One region of the Priestia sp. JSM ZJ58 genome, then DNA from elsewhere that is predicted to be linked to it. Evidence: a T-box and tRNA genes for the amino acid it is inferred to sense, from the RefSeq annotation. Region 1 holds a T-box; the other holds one or more tRNA genes.
What was found. The T-box of region 1 lies ahead of ileS (isoleucine--tRNA ligase). A T-box ahead of a tRNA ligase gene usually reads a tRNA of that ligase, here a tRNA-Ile.
Positions count from the first base shown of each region.

Region 1 (7,886 bases):
AACGGATAGTGATACTGCGCAAACGACATCGATCCGCTGTCAAACCAAACGTCAATCACTTCCGGCGTTCGCTTCATTTCTCCGCTGCAGACCGGACACGTCAGCCGCACGTCATCTACATAAGGCTTATGAAGTTCAATGCTGTCATCAACGGAATGAGACGCATGATTTTGAAGCTCTTTGATACTTTTCGGAGCTACTTGATGCGCACATTCCCCGCATTCCCATACGTTCAGCGGCGTTCCCCAGTAGCGCTTTCTGCTGATGTTCCAGTCCACCATATTTTCTAAAAAGTTGCCAAAGCGACCGTGCTTGATATGATTCGGGTACCACGTCACGCTTTCATTGTTTTTCAAAAACTGTTCCTTCAACGCCGTCGTTTGGATAAACCAGCTTTCATTTGCGTAATAAAGAAGCGGCGAGTCGCATCGCCAGCAAAACGGATAGCTGTGCTCATGCTTTTCTTTATGATACAGCACGCCTTCATTTGCTAAATGACGAACGATATCAACGTCGCAGTCTTTCACGAAACGTCCTTGAAAAGGCGGCACTTCAGACGTGTACTGTCCTTTTTCATCCACTACGTTCACAAACGAAAAGCCGTTTTCTTTTACGACTCTGTAATCATCTTCACCATATGCAGGTGCTAAATGAACAACACCCGTTCCGCTTTGATCCGTTACGTAATCAGCCGTTACGACTTCATGCCCTTTTTCCACTTTCACAAAATCAAACGGCGGCTCATATGACATCCCTTTTAACTCATTTCCTTTATGATGAGATAAAACCGTATACTCTCCTTTTAACACTTTGTCTGCAAGTGCTTCTGCCACTATATACACGCTGTCGCCTTGCTCAGCGCGAACGTAGTTCATCTCTTCATGCACCGCAAGCGCCACGTTTGACGGAAGCGTCCAAGGCGTTGTCGTCCACCCTAAAAAATACTCATTATCGCGGTTTTTCACTTTAAATTTCACCGTTACCGTTAAATCTTTTACATCTTTATACCCTTGCGCTACTTCATGCGAACTTAGCGACGTTTGACAGCTCGGGCAGTAAGGTGATACGCGGTGGCCTTTATAAAGAAGTCCTTTGTGATGAATCGTGCCAAGCACGTTCCATACGCTTTCAATGTAGGAATTCTCTAAGGTGATGTAAGGGTCTTCCATATCAACCCAATAGCCAAGCTGCTCCGTGAACGTGCGCCATTGTTTTTCATACACAAACACACTTTCCTTACACTTGTTGATAAAAGCTTCTACGCCGTATTTTTCAATGTCATGCTTCCCCGATATCCCGAGCTGCTTTTCGACACCGAGCTCTACCGGCAGTCCGTGCGTATCCCAGCCTGCTTTTCGGATCACTTGATGCCCTGTCATCGTTTTATAACGAGCCACCACGTCTTTAATCGTCCGGCCTAGCGCATGCCCCACGTGAGGCAAACCGTTGGCTGTTGGAGGCCCTTCATAAAATACAAACGAAGGATGCCCTTCTCGATTTTGAACCGACTGCTGAAACACATTTCCTTTTTGCCACTGCTGCTGGATACGCTGTTCGCGCTCTTGCGAAGACTCCCTTACATTCACTTCTTTCATGTGATACCACTCCTTTTAAAGTTAAAAGCACACAAAGAAACCCGTCCCTATGACTAGGGACGGGTTTTAACCGCGGTACCACCCTGGCTTCTATTGATCCGTTCATCAATAGCACTCAGCAACGTACAATCATACGCGTTCTTTTTAACGGTAGACTACCGTTCAAACTTACTTATCGTTCAGTTTGACTTCTCAGAGAGGATATTCCCCTGCAGCTTGAACACTGGCTTTCAGCTATCACCAGCTCTCTGTGGAACAAACTTGCAGCGTACTGATTCTCTTCAACGAATTTGTGTGCTTTTATTAGTAGTTATTTTATGCGCTTTGGAAGGGAATGTCAATGTTTTAAAATCCTTATTGAAATCCAAAGGTTTAGATCTAAGTTATTTTGTTTCTGCACTTAACATTTGATCGATTTTATTACGCGCTGTTATCCCGTTCTTATCTTTCCATTCAGAAGTTCCACTGCTTCTTCGCTGTGTCACAAACACTGCCGCAGCTGAGATAGAAGAAAAAATTTGATCTTGTACCAGCATGTATCTACCATCTTTTATTTCTAGTACACCGTTTTCTAGAAAAGTATTAATATGGTCTTGCTGCCTTTTAAGTTTAGCTCCTTCTAGCTGTTGTTCGCTCGCAAGCAAAGCTCCTTTATAGACAAGAAATCCATCGCTAACATATTTCCCGGTCGCATACGCATCTCGGCGCTTACAATATAGAACGTCCTCTACTATTACTGATTTTATATCTTTTGACAAATGTGTCTCAACTTGAACAACCTCTTCTATCGCTTGCTCTGCTTCAATCTTTGGTATGTCACCAGACTGTACAGCTTCGCTTTCATATTCTATTCCATTTGAAGCATCCGCAAAAATGGAAAAGCCTAACCCACCAAGTAAAACTTTAATAACATTAAAAATATCTGTCAGGTCGTCTCGTCTAAATTCACGCACAAACGGTTTTGTGGGAACGGTTTGATTAATATCATATGTACCAGAGCGCATGGCTGCTAGATAAGAAATATGTTCTAAGTATTTTACATCAACTTTATCTAATTGATCTTGAGAAGCATTAGAGACAATTAACACGGCCACATCCCAAAAACTTTTACCTGTTGATGGACTAGCATGCTGTCTTAAACGTTCATATCCCACTTCTGCCTCTCCAATATATGCCTCTTTATCTTCTCCAAATAAAAAATAAATGCCGGGCTTTTCTACTTCGCTTTCACCCTTTAAATCTTTCAAACTATTTCTGGGAATGAATACAGCCTGTATCGTTGTATTCGGCACCTCAGATACTTTAATCCCATTTGGATCTTCATCGTAAAACCAAGTCTGTATTCGTTTCGCACCGCTTTTTCGTAGCATCTTTCTTCCTCCGTCTATATCTTCTTGAACGTATTTTAACTGACATTACAATATGTAAATCACTTCCTAATTATAGACGCAGCAATCTATCATTCACAAAAATTAATTTATATCACCTGCTTGATATCTAGCAGGTCCCCTAAATACTTCTCTAACATGCCACCCAAGAAAATCTTCACTCGGCTGATACGCCGGATGAATAGGATCTCTAAGCTTTTGCCCGTGAAACTTCATAAGCCATTCTTCAAATCCATTCGTCCCGTGCGCTTGAGTTGCCACTAACAGCTCATTATGATCTGAAAAAGTAAAAACTCCTCGATCAAATAATTTATGATGCATTGAACATAACGCGATTCCGTTACTTTCAATATCTGGCCCTCCCGCTTGATGCCACTTAATATGAGCGGCCTCTACACCAACTAAATTATGTCCAAGACGAACGTTAAACCCACAAACAGCGCAGCTATATCCGTAAGCTTGCAGAATTTTCTCTCGAAACTTTGGATCTCTTCTTCGCTTTAACTGTGTTTCAAAATCCAAGCCTACGGCTCTTAATATATCTTCATGGATCGTATCCGGAAAATGTTCATTTAATAAAAATTGCGCGACGTCTTGAAGCAGCGTAGGATCATTTGCAAAAAGGTTATAAACATCCTGTCTAAAACCGCCTACTATATTTGTACTTAGTAAATATTTATCTGTAAAGCTACGCTTATCCACTGCTTCGCTTAGCTCCCATATTCCATCTCCTGTCAAACGAACAAAAGGATGCTCTGGATGGTAGGAACTCCGAGAAGGTCCAAACTCCATAAGCAGCTCTTTTAAAGGGATTTTCACCTCCCTATACGGCAGGTGCATTCGTTGCTTGGCCTGTAGCTGACCTAGGGCATACAGTATCAACAATGGTTTGTGCGGAGCTCGTTGATCCCTTTTTTTCCAGATGTTTAAGTTCTTTATTTTTTGTAGTACTTCTTCTCTGTTCATAAGCTTGCTTTAACTCCCATCTATAAAACTATTTAAAACCTTAGAGCTAAGACCGTTTTTGAAAAAGTATTAATAAATGTAAGTATAATAGCTAATTCTATTATATGACAGCATTAGATGGGCCAGTGAACTTTATTTACAGACGCGTTTACAAAACTCTACTTTAAGCTTTCTTACCCAAATTATTTTGTTCAAAGTATTCTTTTTTCATATCTTTTCTGCTTTTAAAACTTACTCGTCCTGTGCCTTTAATACATACGTTATATTAATCCTCTCATAAAGAAAAAAGCTCTCCAAGAAACATATAGGAGAGCTTTTAAAGGTTGCATACATTTTTTATCGTTGGGATTCTCTATATCCAGCTGCTTGTGCATCCGCTTCTGAACAAAACCAAACAATGTTATCTTGAGTTCTGTCATAATAAGCTCCGCCAGGTACGTGGTAAATTTTCGAGTTTTTGTTACCTTTGATTTGACCCGAACAAGACATATTAGACTGTTGATCATCACTCGGATCATTTTCAAATGGCTTATAATTTCCACTGCTGCTAGTAGAACTGCTTGTTGTAGCCTGTTGACTAGCTGCTTGTTGTTGAGCTTTACGCTCTGCTTCTTCTTTTGCCGCTTGCTCCTGAGCTTTTTGTTCTGCCTTTTCTTTTGCTGCTTGTTCTTCAGCTTTTTGTTTTGCTTCTTCTTTTGCTGCTTGCTCCTGAGCTTTTTGTTCTGCCTTTTCTTTTGCTGCTTGTTCTTCAGCTTTTTGTTTTGCTTCTTCTTTTGCCGCTTGCTCTTCAGCTTTTTGTCTTGCTTCTTCTTTTGCCGCTTGCTCCTCAGCTTTTTGTCTTTTCTCTTCTTTTACTGCTTTATCACTATCATTCTTTTCAACTTTTTGCTTGCTGCTATCAGCAACATCTTTTTTAGATGCAACAGTGACGCTGTTTTGCGAAGAACTTACTTGAGTTGAAGCAGGAGTAGATGTTGATTCTTCATCACTAAAGATTCCAACAATAAATAAACAACTAAGAATTAAATATAGATAAGAAAATAATACACGTTTTCTTGTTTTGACTTTAAATTTAGGCAATACCCATTTTGGCTTTATTAATCCAACAAGGAAACCTATGATGCTTAGAAGGAAAAGGAATAAAGATAGTCCCGTAATAAAATTATGAGTAGATGCTGGTAACAAAGCATTTAAAATAAATAAAAGAATTAATGTATAAACAGTCGAAGCCATAAACATTTTCCAAGTTGTCTGTGAACGATATCCTAATACCTTAGTCCAGACAGGTCTTTTTACTACGTTAACTTCCATAGAAGAGTGGTTACGAATAACTTGCTCTACTTCCTTTCCTTTTACCTCTATTGTAATATCCCTATTTTCACCATGACCTACAAATGTAAATACTGATTTTGCAATGCTATGGTCAATTGTAACGCTAGAGAAATCAGCCCATTCATACCGCTCAATTAACATTAAATTCTGTTCAGCGTTGTTGTTAAATTCATAAAAATTCATACCTTTATCGTCTACTGACGAGTAGCATAGATTTGAACTTTTTTTCCTGTAATTAGCTTTTGATACTAGCAACAGCTTATTTTGACTATTTGTATAATCGTTCTCTATATAAGCTTTTGCAATTGCTTCATTGGATTCTTTTTGGTTCTTATACCTTGTCTTAGACATTTTGACCTTTCCCTCACTCTTTCTTGATTCCTTACACTAATAATAGGTAAGTTAGTGTGAACCTACTAATATTCGATTCATATGCAACTAATCTATCTTACAATAAAATGTTGTATAAACGGGCACTATATTTCCTTTAATTTCTTTAAAAGGGCTATTTTAGATTTGGCCTGCACTTATAAAGGGAGCGAAAAGATTAAAAGAAGGAACGAAATGTTATGAGTATAATATTTTCAGCTTCATCTCCATTTTCATACTCTTTCTTGTTCTTATTTTTGTAATTAAGCAAGGAAATGTTCCTTATTAACAACATCTACTCAAATAAAACCATCGGCTAAGATTTAGCCGATGGTTTGGTTCGTTAGAGTCTTTATTTATTTCTAAGAATGTTCATCTGCATAACCTGGCTTCTAAAGGAGGGGTAAAAGAGATACTCATACCTCTGCAACACATCAAATAAACATATACAGAATGATACCTCTGATGGGATTCGAAAGGAGAAATCACCTTTGACAAAATATCGGATTATGACCTTTGATGGAGGCGGCACTTTAGGTGCTTTAAGTTTACAACTTTTGAATAGATTGGCTTATCAAAACCCTAAGTTAATTAGTGAAACCAATGTTTTTTCAGGAAATTCGATTGGTTCATTTACTGCTCTTGCGTTAGCAAGCGGAAGATCACCAGAAGAAACGTTTGATTTTTTTAAAGATCAAATCTTACCGGCATTCAGCGTTTCCCGACCGGGCGGACCTGTTTTTAACCAACAAGTACCCTATTCTGGTTTTATTAAAGCCATACGAACATTTTTCCCCCGAGACCTTCGCCTTAGAGACTTAAAGAAACGAATTGTTGTGCCATCCTTTCACTTATTTTCACCGGAGCTGAATCGTTGGAATCCTGTGTTATTTCATAATTTTCCTGGTTCTCCCTATCTTAATGAAAAAGCAAGTGACGTAATACTTAGGAGCAGCGCTGCACCTGCAACGCAAAGAGCTTATCAAAACTATGTGGATGGGTATACAGTAGCAACTAACACCAGTACAGCTAGTATCGCGTTTGCAGTCGGAAAAGCAAAGCAGCCGTTAGATCAAATTGCCGTATTATCTATTGGAACAGGTGAACAGCCAACTCAATTAAGAAGAGATACAAAGGGATGGGGAATGGTGAGTGCCGATAACATACGCCCCGAAGATATAGAGGACCTTCCGCCGAATTGGGGGGTGCTTTTAGACCGATCTCCAAATGAACCGTTGCTGCCGTTTCTTCAGATTATCTCTGGTGGATCGAGCTACTATGAATCAATGGTTAGCTCTGAACTTTTAGGCGATCAGTTTTTCAGGTTGAATCCACGGATTCCTAATTTCTCTAAAACAGATCCTTCGGTGGTGCCCGCTCTTATTTCAATTGCTAATAAAACAAATTTACGGCCTGCATTTCATTTCATTGAAAAAAACTGGAATTAATATGACTGTACTTTAGACTAATTTCTTGCTTCTATATGGAAAGATTTAAAAGTTTATATAACAAGATATCCACGCTGGCAGCGTAGAAATCACCCTAACCTCAATCACACCACCCAACCACAACAACCGCTAGCCCCCAAAAGGAACTAGCGGTTGTTCATAATCTCTCAGAAACCGTTCACTCTTCCACCGGCTTCTGTTCATCTGTTAGTGTATCAATTTTAGTAATTTGAAGTTTGTCTTTGCCAGCAGCTTTCACATGATAAATTCGTTCTTTTTTAAACTGCGTGCTTGCATCATATGAGTCGGTGAACGTGTACACTTCGTTTGTATAAATGTCGTAGGTTCCGTCATCATGTGACTCTGTTTTTGTCACAAGAAACTGATCGTTAGCAAACGATACGTTTTTTCCAGCGAGGGATGTAATATAGCTTTTTAACTGTTTATACACTGGCTGATTCGAGTCAATATAAGGCGCCATCCCACTAAAGTCTCCACTGTTTAAACTTGAAAAGTAAGCGGCTTTATAGGAAATAAAAAAGTTTTCAAGATCCGTTTTGCTTACGTCAGCTGGCTTAGGTTCTTCATTTTTTAACGGCTTGGTGTTGGCCGTAGCTTGTACGTCTGCGTCTGTTTCTGCCGTTTGATTGTCACGATTCATATATACAATCGCCAGTAATAAGACAAGGACGATAGCGCCTCCTATTAAAATAGGAAAAGTGCGCCGTGATGATTGCTGCTTTTTGAGCACGGGAAAGTCTGCGTAGGCTGGCAGCGTAACAGGTTCT
Region 1 is NZ_JBISEM010000001.1:2,008,320-2,016,205, reverse strand. It holds gene ileS (isoleucine--tRNA ligase) at 1-1,595, opposite strand, end outside; T-box leader at 1,648-1,889, opposite strand; gene ACH6EI_RS10735 (GIY-YIG nuclease family protein) at 1,979-2,965, opposite strand; gene ACH6EI_RS10730 (phosphorothioated DNA-binding restriction endonuclease) at 3,068-3,949, opposite strand; gene ACH6EI_RS10725 (sunset domain-containing protein) at 4,286-5,632, opposite strand; gene ACH6EI_RS10720 (patatin-like phospholipase family protein) at 6,142-7,098, shown strand; gene ACH6EI_RS10715 (TcaA NTF2-like domain-containing protein) at 7,277-7,886, opposite strand, start outside.

Region 2 (7,886 bases), 1.6 Mb from region 1:
GATGGGCTTAAACCCAGAAATGACGATTGCATTTGCTCATGGTCTCTTTAACACAACCAATACAATTATTCAGTTCCCTCTTATCGGTCTGCTTGCGTTAATTGTTACAAAGCTGATTCCTGGTGAAGATGCTGTTATAGACTTTAAACCTAAACATCTTGATCCTATTTTTATTGAACAGTCTTCTTCAATTGCTCTTGGGCAGGCAAAAGCAGAGCTTATTCGTATGGGAGAATTCGCGACGATTGGGTTAGAAGAAGCCAATAGTTATTTGAAGACGCGCCATCCTAAACATTCTGATGCTACTATGCAAATTGAAAATGCCATTAACAATTTAGATAAAAAAATCACGAATTATTTAGTGTTGTTATCCCGCTCTTCCATGTCAGAAGCTGAAAGCGAAGAGCATTCTGTGCTTCTAGATACTGCGCGAGATATTGAGCGTATTGGCGATCATTTTGAAAATATCATTGAACTTGTTGATTATCAAATTACAAATAAGGTGAGAATGACAAAAGAAGCTAATACCGACTTAGCTGATATGTTCGAATTGACTATTGTAACAGTTAAAGAAGCTGTTTTTGCTTTAGAAAAAGTAGATAGAGAAAAAGCAGTCCAGGTCATTCAAAAAGAAGAGCAGATTGATGCAATGGAGCGTCTGCTTCGTAAGAAGCACATTTTACGTCTAAATGAAAATGTATGTACAGGTTCTGCTGCTATTGTTTTTGTCGATATCATTAGCAATTTAGAACGAATTGGAGATCATGCTGTTAATATTGCGGAAGCGGTACTCGGAGATCGCTATCTAAAGACATATTCAAAGGTAAAATAAAGAAAGGCCTTGCTCATGCAAGGCCTTTCTTTATAAGAGTGGTTATTGTATGATAAATAGTAATAATAAAAAGGATAGGTGCGGGCATGGCTATTTTATGTTGGGCATTAGTTATCATTAGCTTTGTTGTATCGTTTGTTGGGTTGGTTTATCCCATCATCCCAAGCGTGCTATTTGTAGCGCTAGGATTTGTTATATACGGTTTATTTTATGATTTTAGCTCCTATAGCTGGTTATTTTGGGTGATACAAGGATTGTTAGTTGTCGCACTTTTTTTAGCAGACTATATCGCTAATATTATTGGTGTGAAAAAATTCGGAGGGACTAAAGCAGGCGTTTGGGGAAGTACAGTTGGATTGCTTGTGGGTCCGTTTGTTATTCCGGGATTTGGAATTATTTTAGGGCCGTTTATCGGAGCGATTGTAGGAGAACTGATTGTTCATCGGACCACAATTAGCAACGCAGTAAAAATTGGAGTAGGTTCGGTTATTGGCTTTTTTAGTGGCGCTATCTCGAAAGGATTTATTCAACTGTTGATGATTGCCTATTTTTTATACGCTGTTTTAAAATAATATATTGACTTTAGGCCAGAAACATGTTAAATTTTTAATGTCGCTAGTAAATGTTATATTGTTCCACAGTAGCTCAGTGGTAGAGCTATCGGCTGTTAACCGATCGGTCGTAGGTTCGAGTCCTACCTGTGGAGCCATGGCGGTGTAGCTCAGCTGGCTAGAGCGTACGGTTCATACCCGTGAGGTCGGGGGTTCGATCCCCTCCGCCGCTATTTTCCAATTTACGTTTGTGACATACATAATTCATATTGTTCCACAGTAGCTCAGTGGTAGAGCTATCGGCTGTTAACCGATCGGTCGTAGGTTCGAGTCCTACCTGTGGAGCCACGTGGACCCTTAGCTCAGCTGGTTAGAGCAGACGGCTCATAACCGTCCGGTCGCAGGTTCGAGTCCTGCAGGGTCCACCATTTATAGGGTTGGAGGAATACCCAAGTCCGGCTGAAGGGATCGGTCTTGAAAACCGACAGGGGTGTTAAAGCCCGCGGGGGTTCGAATCCCTCTTCCTCCGCCATACTATTGTCTATTCAAAGCTTCTTTTGAGAAAAAGAAGCTTTTTTTATGTTTAAAAGAATAGCGAATGGGAATTAGGTAAATATAAATCATGGATTAGGTACTTTTTATTTGAAAGAGTAGGGTAAATTTGCTAATCTAAACGTATATGGTGCTTTTGCGCCAAAATGCTTACATATTTTGAAGGAGGAATTATTCATGGCTTACAAATTACCAGAACTACCTTATGCATACGATGCACTGGAACCACATATCGACAAAGAAACAATGAATATTCACCACACAAAACATCACAACACATATGTTACAAACCTAAACGCTGCTGTTGAAGGCAAAGCGGATTTAGAAAGCAAAAGTATTGAAGAGTTAATTTCAAACTTAGATGCTGTTCCTGAAGATATCCGTACAGCAGTACGCAATAACGGTGGCGGTCATGCGAACCACTCATTATTTTGGACAATCCTTTGCCCTAACGGCGGCGGTGCTCCAACTGGTGAATTAGCAGACGCTATTGCTAGCAAATTCGGCAGCTTTGATCAATTCAAAGAAGAATTTGCAAATGCAGCTAAAACTCGCTTCGGTTCTGGCTGGGCTTGGTTAGTTGTAAACAACGGCCAATTAGAAGTAACAAGCACACCAAACCAAGATAGCCCATTAATGGAAGGCAAAACGCCAATTCTTGGTCTAGACGTTTGGGAGCACGCTTACTACTTAAATTATCAAAACCGCCGTCCAGATTACATTTCAGCATTCTTTAATGTTGTAAAATGGGACGAAGTTGCTAAGCGTTACGACGCTGCAAAATAAGCTGAAGACGTATTTAAGAGCCAGTAAAGTAATTATTACCTTTACTGGCTTTTTTGTTTTCCAATTCTTTTACATATCTCCTTTTCTTTTTCACACACTAGGTGTAGAAGAGAAAAGGAGTTTTTTGATATGCCTTTATTAAAAAAAGTAGTTGGAGATATAGAAGTTAGTAAAGATTTACTTTTGCTTTTAATTATAGGCGGTCTTTATGCCTTGGCTATTTCAATTTCCAATTCGTTTGTTAACATTTATCTGTGGAAACAATCAGGCGAATTTTCGGATCTCGCTATTTATAATTTAGCGGTAGTGGTGCTTCAGCCGCTTACGTTTATTTTAGCAGGTAAATGGGCCAAACGAATTGACCGGGTTGTGGTTTTAAGGTTAGGCGTATCTTTTTTAGCTGTTTTTTATATCGCTGTATTGGTCAGTGGAGCTAACGCAGCCGAGTATTTAGTATTGCTTGGTGGACTGCTGGGTATAGGATATGGCTTTTATTGGCTAGCTTTTAATGTGCTAACTTTTGAAATTACAGAACCTGATACAAGAGACTTTTTTAACGGATTTTTAGGGATCTTAAACTCTTTTGCAGGGATGATTGGTCCTTTAGGAGCGGGCTTTGTTATTTCCGCTTTGTATGAATCACTTGGGTATAAAATTGTGTTTGGTGTATCTCTGCTATTGTTTGTCGGTGCCGTTGTGCTTAGTTTTTTTATTACAAGACGCGCAGCTGAAGGAGTATACAAATTTAAAGAAGTGTGGGCTGAACGAAAAGTCAACAAAGACTGGAATCGAATATTACAGGCTCATTTCTTTCAAGGATTGCGTGAAGGTACGTTCATTTTTGTCGTATCCGTCATGGTATTTATTACGACGGGAAGTGAATTAGCTTTAGGAACTTATGGACTGGTGAATTCAGCGGTGGCGTTTGTAGGATACTATGTAGCCTCAAGATTTATTAAGCAAAAAAATCGCCTTCGATTTATTTTCACCGGGGGCCTCCTTCTCTATGGAGCAGTCTTTTTGCTTATCTTTAACTTATCGTATCCAAAGTTAATTATATATGCTGTTTGTATTGCTATTGCCTATCCTATTTTGTTGGTTCCATTCATTTCTCTAACGTACGATGTGATTGGACGAGCAAAGGACGTTGTTTCAAAAAGAATCGAATACATTGTTGTCAGAGAAGTATTTCTGAATATTGGGCGGGTCGTTTCCATATCTTTATTTTTAATAGCCGTACTATTTTTTGATGAAGCAAAAAGTATTCCCATTTTATTAGCTATTGTTGGAGCAGGGCATACGATCATTTATTTTTGTGTAAGACATATCTCACAGCCTCTGCACAAAAAAGAAACGACTGTTACTCCTCCAGTATTAAATGAAGGAGACGGAGAGTCTCCAGCTTAGAGTATTATTAGCTCCTTCATTTGTACTATGGAAAATGCCTCGCTTTTCTTTTAGAATAAATACGTTGTGTAAATAGGCACCTGCCAGGTGTCTATTTATTTGCTAAATGTCTGATTTTATGGTGTTATGGTATATATGTTTTATAAAGTGTAGGTGTTGGTATGAAAAAGAAAAAAAGAAGAAAAAGTCACGTGCCTTTTCGTGTGAACTTACTTTTCTTGACCGTATTTGCCCTATTTTCCGTATTAATTTTGCGGTTGGGACTTGTTCAAATTGTGTACGGTGAGAATTACGAACGAGAAGTCGAAAAAACACAGGACGTTACAGTCAGTACGCCTGTTCCTCGAGGGAAAATGTACGATCGGTATAACCGCGTAATTGTAGATAATACCTCTTTAAATACGATTACATATACTCGTTTTCAAGGAAATACAGCTGAAGAAAGGCTGCGCATCGCTAAAAAGTTAGCCACTATGATCGATGTTCCTTACACCACAAATGTGATTGATATTCCAGAAAATAGAAAGAATAAAGATGCTAAAAACGTGGTAAAAATTACAGAACGCGACATGAAGGATTATTGGATTATGCTTCACCCTAAAGAAGCGGAGCAGAAAATTACGAAAGCTGATCGCAAAAAAGTTCAAGATGGTGAAATGACTGATGACGAACTGTATCAACGTCAGTTAGACCGCATTTCTAAAAAAGATTTAGAAAGTTTAAAGAGTGATTTAGAAGTTCTAGCTATTAAGCGCCAAATGGAGGCAGGTTATTCTAGCACCCCGCAAATTGTTAAAAGCGGTGTGACAAATGAAGAGTATGCCGTTGTAAGTGAGCATTTAGATGAACTTCCGGGTGTTGATACAACAACGTATTGGGATCGCTCATACCCAGAAAACAGCACTCTCCGTACTTTGCTTGGAAATGTATCCTCTGCCAACGAGGGTCTGCCCAAAGATAAAGTACAGTATTACTTATCAAGAGGCTATAGTCGAAATGACCAAGTTGGGACGAGCTATTTAGAGAAGCAATACGAAGCTCAGCTCAGCGGTCAAAAAGAAAAAGTCCAGTATGTAACAGATGATAAAGGAAATCTCCTTGATACAATTCAAGTGTCGAAAGGCGAACGCGGCAGTGATTTAGTTTTAACTATTGATATGGAGCTTCAAAAAGCGGTAGAAAAACAAATTACGGACCAGCTTTTAGCCAAAAAGAAAATGAAAGGAACGCAGTTTTTAGACCGTGCTTTTGTGATTATGATGGATCCTCACACAGGAGAAATCTTAACAATGGCAGGTAAAAAATACACCATTGATAAGAAGACTGGGGTACCTAAAATAGAAGATTTTGCATTAGGGAATATTTCAACATCTTATACAATGGGCTCTGTTGTAAAAGGGGCAACGGTTCTAGCTGGCTTAGATTCAGGAGCTATTAAGCCAAACACAGTGTTCGTTGATGAACCGTTAAAAATTAAAGGAACACCAATTAAGAAATCAGCTGAGGCTGAGGGGTTAGGACCCTTAACGTATTCATCCGCGTTAAAATATTCATCCAACGTATTTATGTTTAAAACGGTAATGGCGATGGCTGGATTACAGTACCACAAGAACATGACTTTACCGATTAAACCTGACACATTCAGCGAACTGCGTTCGTACTACAGTCAGTTCGGCTTAGGCGTATCAACAGGCATAAACCTCGATAACGAATCAACAGGTGTACAAGGCGGAAGCAATGTTCCAGGTACAGCGCTTGATTTAGGAATTGGCCAGTATGATACGTACACGCCGCTGCAGCTTGTTCAATATACTTCTGCAATAGCTAATGGAGGGTATCGCATCAAGCCGCAGCTAGTAAAAGAAATCCGAAAGCCAACAATAAAAACCGATGAAATTGGCGGTACGCAGCATTCATTTGAACCTGATGTGTTAAATCGTATCACGATGAAAGAAGAATACATTAAAGATGTTCAAAATGGCTTTAAACGGGTTACGCAGGAACAAGGCGGTACAGGGTACGCAGCTTTCCATACAGCGAACTATAATCCTGCTGGTAAATCTGGAACGGCACAAGCCTATGAGAAAAACCCAAGCGGAGGGGATCCAATTAAAGTTAATAATTCAAACTTTGTGGCCTTTGCTCCGGCAAATGATCCTGAAATTGCAGTAGCTGTCGTGGTACCATCGGCATTTGTGCCAAGTGCACCAAATACCATTACAAAAGAGCTTGCTCGTTCTGCGCTCGATACGTATTTTGATTTAAAGAAAAAAGGTGAACAAGAAGTAAAAGATCAAGAAGAGAATCAACAGGCTGTCATTGCAAACGACGCCAATTAAAGAGGCTGGGAAAAAGCATATTAGTTGAAGTAAGATCCGAACGACGTTGATTAAGAATCAACGCTGTTCGGATTTTTTTATTGAGAGGGTGAACGTAGATTTCATGTAAGTAGGTGCTTTAAGCGGTTGATTGGAGGGCAGGGCGAAGACTTCTGCCGGAAAAGCGGAAGAAGTGAGACCCCGCAGGAGCGGAAGCGACAACGAGGCTCACCGGCCGCCTGCTTGCACGGAAATCAACAGTGGTGTCAGAAGTGATTCGTACTGGCTTATTTATCTAATTTACTTATCTTTATATCAAATTAATTTAGTTATGTCTCAACCTCTTCTTTTTTTGTTAGAAATCTTTACATATATGGTTTTTTATTGAATTTAAGGGTCGTAAGAACTAGTTTTTTACCTAAAAAACACGCAGATAGGCCTTCGTTTACAAAAGCTTTACATTGAGTTAAAACACAATTAATAGTCGGCTATTATTCTGTAAGTGTAAGGATTAATAGAAATGATCAAAATAAGGGGAAGCGTTCGGCTTCTCGTATGTATTTACACTAATAGTAAACAATAGATATTAAATAGACATAGAGAGACTTTTATTGTGCTCAAAACGGTTAAAGACGATGAAGGAGGATTATCCAATGGCAATAACAATGGAATTGACTAACAAAGAAAAAGTAAATACTCCGCAAACAAAAGAAATTGTATATAAAACAAAAGGTTTGAATTTATGGTATGGCAACACACATGCCTTAAAAAATATTGATTTAGACATTCATGCTAACGAAGTTACCGCGATCATCGGTCCATCAGGCTGCGGAAAATCAACATATATTAAAACGTTAAATCGTATGGTAGAAATGACGCCAATTGTCCGTACATCAGGTGAAATTGAGTATAGAGGAAAAAATATTTTTGATAAATCGTACCATGTGGAAGAGCTGCGCACGCAAGTAGGAATGGTTTTCCAAAAGCCAAATCCGTTCCCAAAATCTATTTATGATAATATCGCGTACGGTCCAAGAATTCATGGCGTTCGCAACAAGAAAAAACTAGATGAAATTGTTGAAAAAAGTTTACGAGGAGCAGCTATTTGGGACGAAGTTAAAGATCGTTTGAATCAAAATGCGAATGGGTTGTCAGGTGGACAACAGCAGCGTATCTGTATTGCGCGCTGCTTGGCTATTGAACCCGACGTTATTTTAATGGATGAGCCTACTTCTGCACTCGATCCAATTTCGACATTAAAAGTAGAAGAGTTAGTACAAGAATTAAAGAAAGACTTCAGCATTATTATTGTTACACATAATATGCAGCAAGCGGCACGTATTTCAGATAAAACAGCATTTTTCTTAAATGGAGAAGTGGTAGAGTACGCAGAAACAGATAAAATCTTCTCAATGCCATCTGATAAACGCACAGAAGATT
Region 2 is NZ_JBISEM010000001.1:378,456-386,341, forward strand. It holds gene ACH6EI_RS01905 (Na/Pi cotransporter family protein) at 1-832, shown strand, start outside; gene ACH6EI_RS01910 (DUF456 domain-containing protein) at 919-1,404, shown strand; tRNA gene ACH6EI_RS01915 (tRNA-Asn) at 1,467-1,541, shown strand; tRNA gene ACH6EI_RS01920 (tRNA-Met) at 1,543-1,616, shown strand; tRNA gene ACH6EI_RS01925 (tRNA-Asn) at 1,657-1,731, shown strand; tRNA gene ACH6EI_RS01930 (tRNA-Ile) at 1,735-1,811, shown strand; tRNA gene ACH6EI_RS01935 (tRNA-Ser) at 1,823-1,915, shown strand; gene sodA (superoxide dismutase SodA) at 2,113-2,721, shown strand; gene ACH6EI_RS01945 (MFS transporter) at 2,851-4,128, shown strand; gene ACH6EI_RS01950 (peptidoglycan D,D-transpeptidase FtsI family protein) at 4,290-6,467, shown strand; gene ACH6EI_RS01955 (hypothetical protein) at 6,594-6,722, shown strand; gene pstB (phosphate ABC transporter ATP-binding protein PstB) at 7,112-7,886, shown strand, end outside.
Region 2: it has a tRNA-Ile gene. The T-box ahead of ileS (isoleucine--tRNA ligase) is inferred to sense a tRNA for this amino acid. The anticodon was not compared.